4 regions of the Sporosarcina sp. P3 genome follow, and region 4 is predicted to be linked to each of the others. Evidence: riboswitches for the same ligand, from Rfam matches in the RefSeq annotation. Region 4 holds a riboswitch; each other region holds the start of a gene.
What was found. Region 4 has a riboswitch for S-adenosylmethionine ahead of CSV61_RS14605 (methionine biosynthesis PLP-dependent protein). Riboswitches for the same ligand answer to the same signal wherever they lie in the genome.
Positions count from the first base shown of each region.

Region 1: another riboswitch for S-adenosylmethionine. It lies ahead of CSV61_RS15515 (MFS transporter); the one in region 4 lies ahead of CSV61_RS14605 (methionine biosynthesis PLP-dependent protein).
Region 2: another riboswitch for S-adenosylmethionine. It lies ahead of CSV61_RS10450 (O-acetylhomoserine aminocarboxypropyltransferase/cysteine synthase family protein); the one in region 4 lies ahead of CSV61_RS14605 (methionine biosynthesis PLP-dependent protein).
Region 3: another riboswitch for S-adenosylmethionine. It lies ahead of CSV61_RS05210 (bifunctional homocysteine S-methyltransferase/methylenetetrahydrofolate reductase); the one in region 4 lies ahead of CSV61_RS14605 (methionine biosynthesis PLP-dependent protein).

Region 1 covers NZ_PDZE01000017.1:36,430-39,563, forward strand. Annotated here, with positions in the region: gene CSV61_RS15515 (MFS transporter) at 27-1,277, opposite strand; SAM riboswitch class I at 1,401-1,491, opposite strand; gene CSV61_RS15520 (molybdopterin-dependent oxidoreductase) at 1,770-3,134, shown strand, end outside.
Region 2 covers NZ_PDZE01000007.1:95,279-98,412, forward strand. Annotated here, with positions in the region: gene CSV61_RS10445 (glycine betaine uptake BCCT transporter) at 1-228, shown strand, start outside; gene CSV61_RS10450 (O-acetylhomoserine aminocarboxypropyltransferase/cysteine synthase family protein) at 270-1,550, opposite strand; SAM riboswitch class I at 1,703-1,806, opposite strand; gene CSV61_RS10455 (sulfite exporter TauE/SafE family protein) at 2,097-2,873, opposite strand; gene CSV61_RS10460 (sulfurtransferase TusA family protein) at 2,931-3,134, opposite strand, start outside.
Region 3 covers NZ_PDZE01000003.1:174,610-177,743, forward strand. Annotated here, with positions in the region: gene bioB (biotin synthase BioB) at 1-623, opposite strand, end outside; gene CSV61_RS05200 (biotin transporter BioY) at 623-1,222, opposite strand; gene CSV61_RS05205 (hypothetical protein) at 1,353-1,550, opposite strand; SAM riboswitch class I at 1,715-1,826, shown strand; gene CSV61_RS05210 (bifunctional homocysteine S-methyltransferase/methylenetetrahydrofolate reductase) at 1,910-3,134, shown strand, end outside.
Region 4 covers NZ_PDZE01000014.1:63,222-66,355, forward strand. Annotated here, with positions in the region: gene CSV61_RS14600 (glucose 1-dehydrogenase) at 1-160, opposite strand, end outside; gene CSV61_RS14605 (methionine biosynthesis PLP-dependent protein) at 306-1,436, opposite strand; SAM riboswitch class I at 1,516-1,616, opposite strand; gene CSV61_RS14610 (DMT family transporter) at 1,756-2,091, shown strand; gene CSV61_RS14615 (DMT family transporter) at 2,094-2,408, shown strand; gene CSV61_RS14620 (methylated-DNA--[protein]-cysteine S-methyltransferase) at 2,415-2,942, shown strand.

The DNA.
Region 1 (3,134 bases), on a different contig from region 4:
TCAATCACCACCTAGCACAAACATTTTCACGTGGTAACTAGCAAAGTTTCCTCCTGTACCTTCCCACTCTCTTCTTCCGGTATACGAATAAATTTAACAATAATCGCACTCACTAAGTAAAGTGCACTAAAAATCCACACAACCCCTTCTGGTCCAACAAGCCCGATAAACGCTAAGGCAATCGCTGGCGCTACGAATGTCGATAGACCCGCGGAAAAATTCAACACGGACATCGCTGCGCCTTTATCTTCGCCTGCAACAGAAGGTACTAGTGCGCCAATCGGAACGTAACCTGCTACTAAACCTCCCCAAATGAATCCAACAATACTCGTCATCACAATGCTACCATTTGTAATGACCGGTATATAAAACAATAGTGGCGTGAATATCGCACAACCGACTCCACCAAACCAAATGATTGTGTTTTTCCAACCAAATTTATCTCCAATGAAGCCGAAGACTAAATTAAAAATGATATTTCCTAAGAAAAATGTTCCCCACAACTGCAGCCAAGCTGTTGTTTCAATACCATGTTGCGCCATATGCATGGGTAAGAACACCGGGAATCCATAAACACTTAAGCTATTGATCACGCGAACAACCCCACCTGCGGCAACCCTCGGGTTCGACTTCAAAATCGTGATCCCTTTCAGTAATTCTTTGACTGCTTCTTTTTTATTGGCAAGTTTTTTCTTTTCAAACTTGTCTTTATTAATCACTAAAGCTAAAACAGCACCAAGACATACCCAGAAAATTGATGTCCACATCGTATTGATATAACCGAGATGTTGGATTGCAAAACTTGAATACCAAGCGCCAAGCACCATCATTCCCGCACAAAAAACGAACCAGAACCAACCAACGGCTGAACTCAATTTACTTTGTGGTGTCTTATAAATAACCCATGTTAAAAAAGAATAAGCAAATAGCGGATAGCCAAAACCTTTTATGAAATAGGTCAAAAGCATAACCGGATAATTCATCGTTGAAAAACCATATGTAATAAACCCTGCCGTACCGATAATATAGACGGCTAAGCCGATTGCCATTGTACGTTTAGGACCAAATACATCTACGCAGACACCCGAAAACCAAGAAGATAGTGCAATTGAGATACCATAAACTGTGAATATAGCAGCTGATTGTTGAATGGTTAATCCACTTTCAATTAAGAAAGGACTTAACCACCCCGCTTCAATCCCATCTCCCATCATGAACAACATAACACCGAAGAAACCCCATCCTAAGTTTTTTGTTATTCCTATTTTCTCCAACATATCCACACTCTCCATTCCTGCTGATGTATTTTATATTATTTTAATAAAATAAAAAGACCTTCCTGTAAAAACAGAAAGAGTCTTTGGCAATCATCGCTCACGCAATATAAATATGCTTTGCTCTTTCTATCTCTCAAGCTACGCTTGCTGGATTTGGCACAATTATGTTGCCGAAGTTTCATAGGGCCAGTCCCTCAACTTCTCTCGATAGAAAATAATATATAATTGATAGAATTTTATTAAAACTAAACCAATGAAATTACTGTACATAATAATTGATATAAAGTCAACAGGTTATCGGAACTTTCTAAATTTACAGTCTGTAATATGGTATACTACCTACTATAAACTACTTGTTTAAGTCGATTTACATTTCAACACACGCTTTCTTTTACATTTAATAGAAGTTCTCTGTTTTAATAATTAATGGACTAGGAAACTTCAAAGTGAACTTGAAATGGTAAAATTATTTCGCTGGAAAGGATTTTTGTAATGCAATCGTATATTGATGTAAAAAATGGTATCGTTCCTTCGGTTTGTTCTCTTGATTGTCCAGACCAATGTGGATTGCTGATTCATAAAGAAGACGGGAAAATCGTTAAAATTGAAGGTGATCCTGAACATCCAGTCACAAAAGGAAGTATATGCAACAAAGTTCGGCATATGGCTGAACGGATTTATGATAAAAATCGGTTGACTACCCCTCTGAAACGCATTGGAAAAAAAGGCGATGGACAATTCGTTCCAATCAGTTGGGAAGAAGCCATTACAACTATCACAAATGAATGGAAAAAAATAATAACTGAAGAAGGTCCAGAAGCGATTCTTCCTTATAGCTTCTATGCAAATATGGGAAAACTCAGTTCTAAAGGGATGGATCGTCGTTTCTTCAACCGTCTTGGTTCGAGTCAACTGGACCGGACGATTTGCTCAGTTGCTGGCGAAGCCGGTTACAATTACACGATGGGCGGGCGTTATGGAACGGATCCAGAAGAGATGACGGAAACGAAACTATTTATATTCTGGGGCATCAATGCTGTCAGCACCAATATGCACCAAACTATGATCGCGCAAAAGGCGAAAAAAAATGGTGCGAAAACTATTGTCATTGACGTCCATAAAAACCAAACCGGTCGCATGGCGGATTGGTTCATTCCTATTTTACCTGGAACTGACGGAGCGCTTGCTCTTGGAATCATGCATGTTCTTTATAAAGAAAAACTAGTTCATCAAGAATTTTTAGAAAAGTATACAATCGGCCATGAAGCGCTCGGTGAACATGTGAAGTACTACAATCCACAAATGGTTTCCACCATTACAGGCGTGCCCGAAGAAGATATTTATAAATTGGCACGGATGTATGGGGATATTTCTCCTTCCATGATTCGCATCGGCAATGGGTTGCAGCATCATGATAATGGTGGCATGATAGTTCGAACCATCTCTTGCTTGCCTGCTTTGACAGGTCAGTGGGAATTAAAGGGTGGAGGTGCGGTCAAATCAAATTCCGACTATTTGACGCATAATATTGCTGCACTGGAACGGCCTGAACTTCAGAAAAAGCCTACGCGTAAATTTAATATGAATTTATTAGGGCAAGCATTACTGAAGGAACAACAACCGATTCGCTCGTTGTATGTCTATAATAGCAACCCCGCTGTTGTCGCACCGGATGCCAATAAGGTCCAAGATGGCTTAGCACGCGAGGATTTGTTTACAGTTGTCCATGACTTGTTTTTGACGGATACTGCCTTGTTTGCGGACATTGTACTGCCTGCGACATCCGCTTTTGAAAATACGGACTTTTATGCGTCTTTCTGGCATCACTACATCCATTTACAAGAACCTGTCATCGAA
Region 2 (3,134 bases), on a different contig from region 4:
GGTATGCAGTCGTCATATGGTTCATTGACTCCACCTAATAACTTGAAAATCGTCTGGGGCGTCATTCAGTCCTCCATCGCGATTATTCTATTATATGTTGGTGGTTTGGATGCACTTCAAAACGTCATTATCATAGCCGCCTTACCATTCTCCATCATACTGATTATGATGATCACCTCGCTTTTCAAATCTTTAAAGGAAGAGCGAAGAAAAATCAAACGAAAATAAAAAATGAACACTGCGCACATGCGTAGTGTTCATTTTTTGTATTAGTTGACAGCTTTTTCGATTGCTTGTTTCAAATCTGCGATCATATCGTCTACTGACTCCAACCCTACTGACAAGCGGATCAGCTCTTCGCTAACGCCTGAGTTTTTCAAGTCTTCCACAGACAGCTGCTGATGAGTAGTAGATGCCGGATGTATGATTAATGACTTGGCATCTCCTACGTTTGCTACATGAGACCAAATTTCGACATTGTCGATCACCTGTCTCCCAGCATCGCGTCCACCTTTGATACCGAAAACGATAATTGAGCCATACCCGTTTTTTAAATGTTTGTTGGCCAATTCCGCTGTTGGATGATCGTCTAGACCCGTATAGGTTACCCATTCAACTGCTGGATGATCCTGCAGGAATGCCGCGACTTTTTGTGCGTTTTCATTATGGCGTGGTACACGTAAATGAAGTGTTTCTAAACCTTGCAACAAGTTGAATGCACTGTCCGGTGACAGGCATGGGCCAAAGTCTCTTAGCAATTGCACGCGCAGTTTCGTTGCGAAAGCTGCAGCAGCCGTGTCGATTCCGTAACGTAAGCCATGATATGATTCATCCGGCTCTGTAAAGCCAGGGAACTTACCTTGTGTCCAATCGAATTTCCCCGCGTCCACTGCCACACCACCGATAGTCGTACCGTGTCCGCCAATCCATTTCGTCGCCGAGTGAATGACTACATCCGCTCCGTATTCGATTGGATTTGACCCATAAGGAGAAGGGAATGTATTGTCTACGAGCAACGGAATTCCATTTTCATGTGCAATGTTCGCAATAGCTTCCACGTCAAGGACTTGCAAGCTCGGGTTACCGATTGTTTCTGCAAACAATGCTTTCGTTTTATCCGTAATGGCTGCTTCAAAGTTTTTCGGATCAGATGCGTCAACAAATTTCACTGTGATGCCATAGCGCGGTAATGTCACAGCGAATAAATTGTATGTACCTCCGTAAAGATTGCTCGCTGCAACGATTTCATCACCTGTTCCAGCAATATTGAGAATAGAGAATGCAATGGCCGCCATACCCGAAGACAATGCAACTGCTGCCGTTCCGCCTTCTAGCTGTGCGACACGCTCTTCAAAGACAGCTACTGTCGGGTTGGTAATTCGTGTGTAGATATTGCCTGCTTCTTTCAAGCCAAATAGATTTTGTGCGTGTTCTGTGTCTCTGAATACATAAGAAGTCGTACGATGAATCGGTAAAGCCCGTGAACCTGTTTCCGGATCCGGTTTTTGCCCTCCGTGTAATAGTATCGTTTCTGGCTGTAAATTCGTCATATCCATTCCCCTTTTTCATGTATTGATGGAACACCGAGACGCCTCGAATATCTTTTCTTTAGGACTAGACAAGGAACACGTGGGTGTGATTCACTATATAGAAAAAGCCCATCTTCCATAATAAGAAGAGGGCTCTGCTTTCGCTCATTCCCCCCTTATCTTCCAAACTGCCGAGAGTTTGTAGGAAGTAGCACCTTTGCTTTCGCCGGTTGCCGGGCATCACAGGGCCTAATCCCTCCGCCGCTCTTGATAAGAGTGTGTCTATTCGTTTTCCATCGTTGAAAAATAGTATACGGCTATTCCTAGTCTATTGCAAGGGTTTATTAATAGAATCTTTAGAAAGCGGTGTTATTTCTATCGTCTAGAGCTTGGACTAGGAAGGTTTTGTTGATCTCGAATGATAGCATTATGTAAAGACTCCCTCATTTACTAAACGACAGCCAGCCGCAAGTGCTGAAGTGAGTTCCCTGATGTTTCCACTTATGATTTCACCAAAAAATCGCCAGCAACACGTTTAGTGAACGATGTGCTGACGATCCTATTTGGTTAGAATATGTCCCACCAGATTTTCACGGCGGAGGCCATGATGAGTATGGCTAGAATGCTTTGTAATACTTTGGTGTTTACTTTACGACTGACTTTTACACCGATCGGCGCTGCAATGATGCTTGCGACAATCATGACGAGCGCCGGTCCATAAGGTACTTGACCTGTTAGGAGCTTGCCTGATGCCGAGCCCACAGATGACAATAGCGTAATTGCAAGGGACGTAGCGATCGTAACGCGTGTCGGTATCTTTAGTATCACGAGCATAATCGGCACCATAATGAATGCACCGCCAGCTCCGACAATTCCAGCTGCCAAACCGACGATAAAGGCCGCACTGGAAGCGATGAAGCGATTAAATGTAATTTCATCAATCGGCTGATCGTCGAGACCCTTTTTAGGAATGAACATCATAATTGCCGCCATAACGGCTAAAATACCATAGATGATGTTAACCGTCGCTTCTGCTAGCATACTAGAACCAGCGCCGCCGATCACACTGCCGACTAATACACTGATTCCCATATAGAGGACAAGTGGTTTCAATATTAAGTTACTCTTTCTATACGCGAATACTCCTGAAAGTGATGCAAAAAACACTTCAACTGCAGTAATTCCAGATACTTCATGTGGTGTAAACGCAGCAAAGCCAAGTAACGCAGGAATAAATAACAACATTGGATATTTGACAATTGCACCGCCAATTCCCATCATACCCGAAAGGAATGAGCCAACGAAGCCAATGAGAAAGATTGTAATAATAAATGGAATCGTCATGATGTTCTCCCTTCTTCCTGATGAAAGAGGGAGATAACCATTCCCTCTACCCTTAGTTTATCCTTTTTGGATCCAGAATTTAAAGACATCTGACTCTTGTTGTTGATCTTTTATTTCATGATTACCAGAAGCCGCCCATGCAGTCAGATCGGACACTGAACCTTTGTCTGTTGTATGGATTTCAAGAATGTCCCCTGCTTGCAAGTCTTTCATGGCTTTCTTTGCACGTACGATCGGCATTGGGCATGCCAAGCCTTTAGC
Region 3 (3,134 bases), on a different contig from region 4:
ATACCGACGATGACGCCTGAACAAGGAGATATGCCCGCTTCTTTGGCAAGTCCTACAGTGTGTACACGATCGTCATATGTATGGGATGTGGTTATACTTTCGTGATGTTCTGCAGATGTGTTTATGTTGTGATTGTAACGATCTACTCCTGCCTCTTTCAAACGAGTTGCTTGTCCTGGCTTTAAAATTCCTAGGCAAGCACATACCGTCATTCCTTTGTGCTTTTCTTTAATTTGCTTAACAGAGTCAATGACTATGTCTAGTTCACTGTCACGCGGCCCCCGTCCACTTGCGACGATGCAATAGGTGCCTGCTTTATTGGCAGCCGCACGCTCCGCACCTTCAAGTATCTCTTCTGATTTCATCATCGCGTACTTTTCGACAGGTGCTTTTGAAATGATGGACTGGGCGCAATAACCACAGTTCTCCGGACATAGTCCTGATTTCGTATTAATGATCATATTCAACTTTACTTTATTTCCGAAGTAATGCGATCGAATCGAGTACGTCGCGTGTAGCAATAATAGCAAATCTTCATCTGGGCTGTTTAATATAGCGAGTGATTCCTCGTCAGTTAACACATGTCCTTCCAGTACTTTAGTGGCCAGTTGTTGGTAATACATTATAGTGCACGCCTCACTTTCAAGTGTTTGGATATTCTGAACGCAAATATGCCTGACAGCACGGCTAAAATTAGATCTTTCGGCAGTGGGGGCATCATCCATAGCCATGCGATCTTATAAGTAAATACGTCGGGTGCAGCCGCCCACATCTTGTACGCAAAATACATCCAACTTGTACCTAGTATGTAGTTGATTGCTGTGGCGACTAGCGCTGCGGTAATAAAAGCAGGTAGGGTCTGATTTCGCTCCACAATCTTTCCCGCTACATAGGCAATTAGGATGAAAGTAAGAATAAAGCCAAACGTCGGACTTAAAATTTGACCGAAGCCGCCTGAAAACTTAGCGAAAACCGGTGCGCCTGCTAGTCCTATTAACATATATACTGTCATAGATAATGCACCTAGACGACTACCCAGTAATAGTCCTGATAAGATGGCGAAAAACGTTTGCAAAGTGATCGGTACACCACCAACTACTAAAAACGGCACGAAGGATGTAATATTCGCTCCAATCATCATTAAAGATGCAAACATCCCGCTGTATACAATAGTTAAGGCACTGAATCTACTTACCGGTCGTCTCTCTGTTGCTGTTGCCATTATGTCACCTCTTTTTATATTAGTTACCTTAAAAATATTAATGGTTAACACACCGTATGTCAACACTATTTATTTTTAAGTTAACTAATAAAAATGAATAAAAAAAAGACTGCAGCGCAACGCTGACAGCCTATTTTTTCTCATCAATCTGTTCTTCTTTTTCTTTACGAAATAAAACGCTTGAGAGTAAACCACTAAATATAGCAGCTGCGATTGTAATGTACACACGCATATCATAAGCAACTTCTTCATAACTGTTACCTAACATAATCCAAGCAAGTGTACCTACAAGAACAGCGATCGGAAATGAGTATTTAAAGAATCGCATAGTTCCTCACCTTTTCGAGTTGTTTCTTTGATTTTAGCATATATGCCGCAATTTCTCTACGCTCTAACTCTGCACACGGAACTTCACCAAACATTCACTTGACGATATCCAACAAAGCGGCTATGATGTGGTTAGAATAATCAAAATAATTGAATAAGAAACAAATCTTATCAAGAGAAGCTAAGGGACTGGCCCGTCGACGCTTCAGCAACCAGCCATTTAGGCAAGGTGCTACTTCCAGCAGTCTGTCAAATTGACACTCTGAAAAGATGAGAGGGAACTAGTCATTGAGATTACAAAGCCTTCTACTATACTTGAAGGCTTTTTTTGATTAGAAAAAGCAAAGGGGAGATGGGATTATGTCATTGCTAGAGAAGCTACAAACAAATGTCTTAACGGCAGACGGTGCAATGGGGACTATTTTATATTCTTACGGAATTGATTACTGTTATGAAGAACTAAACGTAGAAAAGCCTGAAATTATAGAGCAAATTCACCAAGACTATATCGCAGCCGGCGCAGATATAATCCAGACAAACACTTACAGTGCGAATGCGAACAAATTAGCTCGCTATGGCTTAGAAAGTCATGTAACAGAATTCAATAAAGCGGCCATTCAAATTGCAAAGCGTGCAGCAGCGCCTGGGGGGCAATTTGTACTTGGAACAATTGGCGGCGTACGCGGCATACGTAAAAGCGATGCTACATTAAACGAAATAGAGAAAGTCGTACTAGAACAGGCCCATGCTTTATTAGCAGGTGACCCTGATGGACTTCTATTAGAGACGTATTATGATTTTGAAGAGTTATCGTCTGTTGTGACCACGTTAAAGAAAATCACGGACGTTCCATTGATTGCACAAGTTTCTATGCATGATCCGGGTGTCTTACAGAATGGGCTTTCATTAAACGATGCACTTCATCAACTCGAGTCTCTCGGTGCAGATATCGTAGGCGTCAACTGTCGCTTAGGCCCTTACCACACGATTCAAGCATTCGATAATGTTACATTACCTGACAAGGCATTTTTATCCGCCTATCCAAATGCCAGTCTTTTGGATGTAGAAGATGGACGTATTGTCTATGAATCTGAAGCAGAATACTTTGGACGCGCTGCCGTATTACTTCGTGATCAAGGCGTTCGGTTGATTGGCGGATGTTGCGGAACGACGCCTAAGCATATTAAAGCAGCTAAAACACAGTTAGCGCGGCTAGCACCTATTACAAAAAAGATTGTGCAACCGGCAAAGCCTATCGTGATTCATGAAGCAAGGCCTGTAAAACATCAACCCCTTCACGAAAAAGCCAAAACAGAGCGCACGGTGATTGTAGAACTAGATACACCACGCCACTTGGAAACTGAAGGTTATATCAAAGGGGCAAATGTGTTATATGACGCAGGCGTTGACGCTATAACAATGGCGGACAATTCACTTGCTTCTCCCCGCATTAGCAACATGGCGATGGGTTCAATCGTTAAGATGCAACATAATATCCGCCCACTTGTACATTTGACATGCCGCGATCATAATCTAATTGGCTTACAATCACATTTGATGGGACTCGATGCATTAGGCATTCACG
Region 4 (3,134 bases):
CAGCATTTTTAATCGTCTGGACAGTCTCTTCTGCACCTTCCATATTCATATCTGCGATGATAAGCTTCGCACCTTCACGGGCATAGAGCTCAGCAATTTCTCGTCCAATTCCAGACCCGGCGCCAGTTACTACTGCTACTTTATTTTCTAAACGATTCAACAATCTCGCCTCCAATAATAAATGTATGTTCTTTTTCAGTATATACTTTAACATCTAACTATTGAAGGATTTAGCATCTTTTCTTTACCTGCAAAAACTCGAACTGCCATAGTGTAACTGACGGTTCGAGTTGTGCGGTTTATTATTATTGAGTTTTTACGCCTTCTACTATTTCTTTTGCAGCATAAAGAGCTTGTTTTACATCAGCAATCAAATCATCTACATCTTCTACACCAACAGAGAAACGTAGCAAACGATCATCCACTCCACGGCGATTGCGTTCTTCTAAAGGAATATCCATATGCGTTTGCGTAGTCGGATACGTGATAAAGCTTTCCACGCCGCCTAAACTTTCAGCAAATGAAATGAGGTTCAGGTTTTCAAGGAATGGTCCTATCCATTCGCTATTCTGCACTCGGAAAGATAACATGCCACCGATCCCGGCGTAGAGTACGTCGGCAATGAGAGACTCTTGTTCTAAGTAAGATACCATTGCTTTCGCATTGACGTCATGCTGTTTCATGCGTAAATGCAATGTTTTCAAACCGCGGACAACCAGCCAGGAATCAAGAGGGGATAATGTAGCGCCAATCGCATTATGGTTAGTAAATAGGCGTTCGCATAACTCTTCACCCTTTGCGACGACTAGACCTGCTAGTACATCATTATGTCCACCGATATATTTTGTTGCGCTATGAATGACGATATCTGCGCCTTCTTCAATAGGTCGTTGGAAATAAGGCGTTAAGAATGTATTATCGACAATTAATAATAAGTCATGCTTTTTGGCCAATTCTGCATACGTCCCAATTGCTATGTTTTGCATTAATGGGTTTGTGGGCGTTTCCAAGAAGATCGCTTTTGTGCGATCAGTAATTGCTTGCTCGACTTCTGAAACATCATCAAACGATAGATAACGTGTCTTCACATTGTAGGTCTCTTCGTATTGATTAAATAAACGATACGTGCCGCCATATAAGTCTTCAGGTGCCAGTAGCTCTGAACCTGTCTTAAATAAGGATAAAATTAGTTGGATGGCTGCCATTCCAGAACTGCACGCAAATCCTTGATCACCAGATTCCAAGTTTGCGATTCCATCCTCTAAGATCGAACGCGTAGGATTTTTTGTTCGTGTGTAATCATACCCCGTAGATTTTCCTAGACCTTCATGGTGATACGCTGTAGACAAGTAAATAGGCGTATTAACTGCTCCGGTTTTCCTGTCACTGCGGTTCCCTAGTTGTACTAATCTGGTTTCTAATCCATTGTTTGTCATGAATATCCATCCCCCCAGCAAAATAAAAAAGAACCTCTTCTTTTCGAATAGGCCCTCGAACTTACAAGTGTATACAGCATTCTCATCTTCAAGGTGGTGTCACCATTGGAATTAGCACCGTGCCTGAGGCTGGTTGCTGAGACATCGCTGGGCCTATCCCTCCGTCTCTCTCGATAAGAATATTCTTAATATAGAAAAAACTGTTGATGGATTTATTCTACCATGCGGATATACTAGAAGCAAGCTTCCTTTTATCGTGATCGGATGACTTTTTGCTATACTTATAGGTGCTATTCATGAAAGAAAGGAGATTTTTATTTTGGCTTGGAGTTATGTTGCCCTAGCGGCAGTTATAGAAATTTTCTGGGTAGTTGGTCTGCGTTACTCTGAAACCGCAATTCAATGGACTGGAACAGGTGTGGCGATTGTATTGAGTTTTTATTTTATTATTAAAGCATGCGAAAAATTACCTTCAGGTACGGTATATGCAGTCTTTACCGGATCGGGTGCCGCGGCAATCCTTTTGGTGGATATATTCATCTTTCAAGCAGATTTCACATGGGTTACGCTGACTTTTATTGGATTAATTGTCAGCGGGGTCGTCGGTATCAAGTTGACTACAGATGAACAAGTAGATACAAAAGGAGGTGGCTGACGATGGCTTGGGTGTATTTGGCTATTGCCAGTCTCGGTGAGATTTTTGGTGTGGTAAGTATCAATTACTATTTACAGAAACGGTCTATTAAGAGATTGTTGCTCATTGTCGGAATATTTGGATTCGGCTTCGTCTTCTTGTCTCTTGCTATGCGTGAAATTCAAATGAGTACAGCGTATGCGGTATGGACAGGGTTTGGAGCAGCGGGAGCTGTATTGATGGGGATTTTGATTTTCAAAGAATCTGCTAGCGTTAAACGTCTTTTCTTTTTATCGCTCATTATTCTCGGTGCTGTTGGTTTAAAGTTATTCGGATAAAGGAGAGTGGATACACTGGTTTATTGGACACGATTTGAATATGAAGAATGGACAGTAACGCTTGCCGCTACAGAAAAAGGACTTTGCTACGTGGGATTAGCAGAAAATAGTGTGGAACAATTAAAGGTTTGGTCAAAGCGATTCGAAACTGAAGGGTTAAAGGAAGATGAAATGAAGCTTGAGGTCTATAGAGGTCAGGTCAAAGAGTATCTTTCAGGTAAGGCTATTAGTTTTTCTGCGGTGCCAGTGGATCTAAAAGGGACACCATTCCAATTGCAAGTTTGGGAAGTGCTACAACAGATACCCTACGGTAAGGTCGTAACCTATTCAGAAATTGCAGAACGAATGGGGAAAGCATCTGCTGTTCGTGCTGTAGCATCTGCGATAGGCAAGAATCCCCTATTGATCTTGGTGCCTTGTCACCGTGTAGTAGCGAAGAGTGGAGAATTGTCAGGCTATCGAGATGGTAAAGAGCGTAAAAGAAACCTGCTACAACTGGAGAAAACGCGTTTAATATGTGGTAGCGCGGAGTGAGCGATATGAAATATAAGCAAATGAAAACGAAGAAAACGCATGAAGTAGTGACGGCTAATTTATTAAACACTATTAAATACAAAAATCACTCACTTTTAGCTGAGTGATTTTTTTATTTAAGACAGGATGAATATTCTGTCAATTGATTGATTAATGTAGTACGCTAGGTAAAAATCCGATGCGCTGCTGACT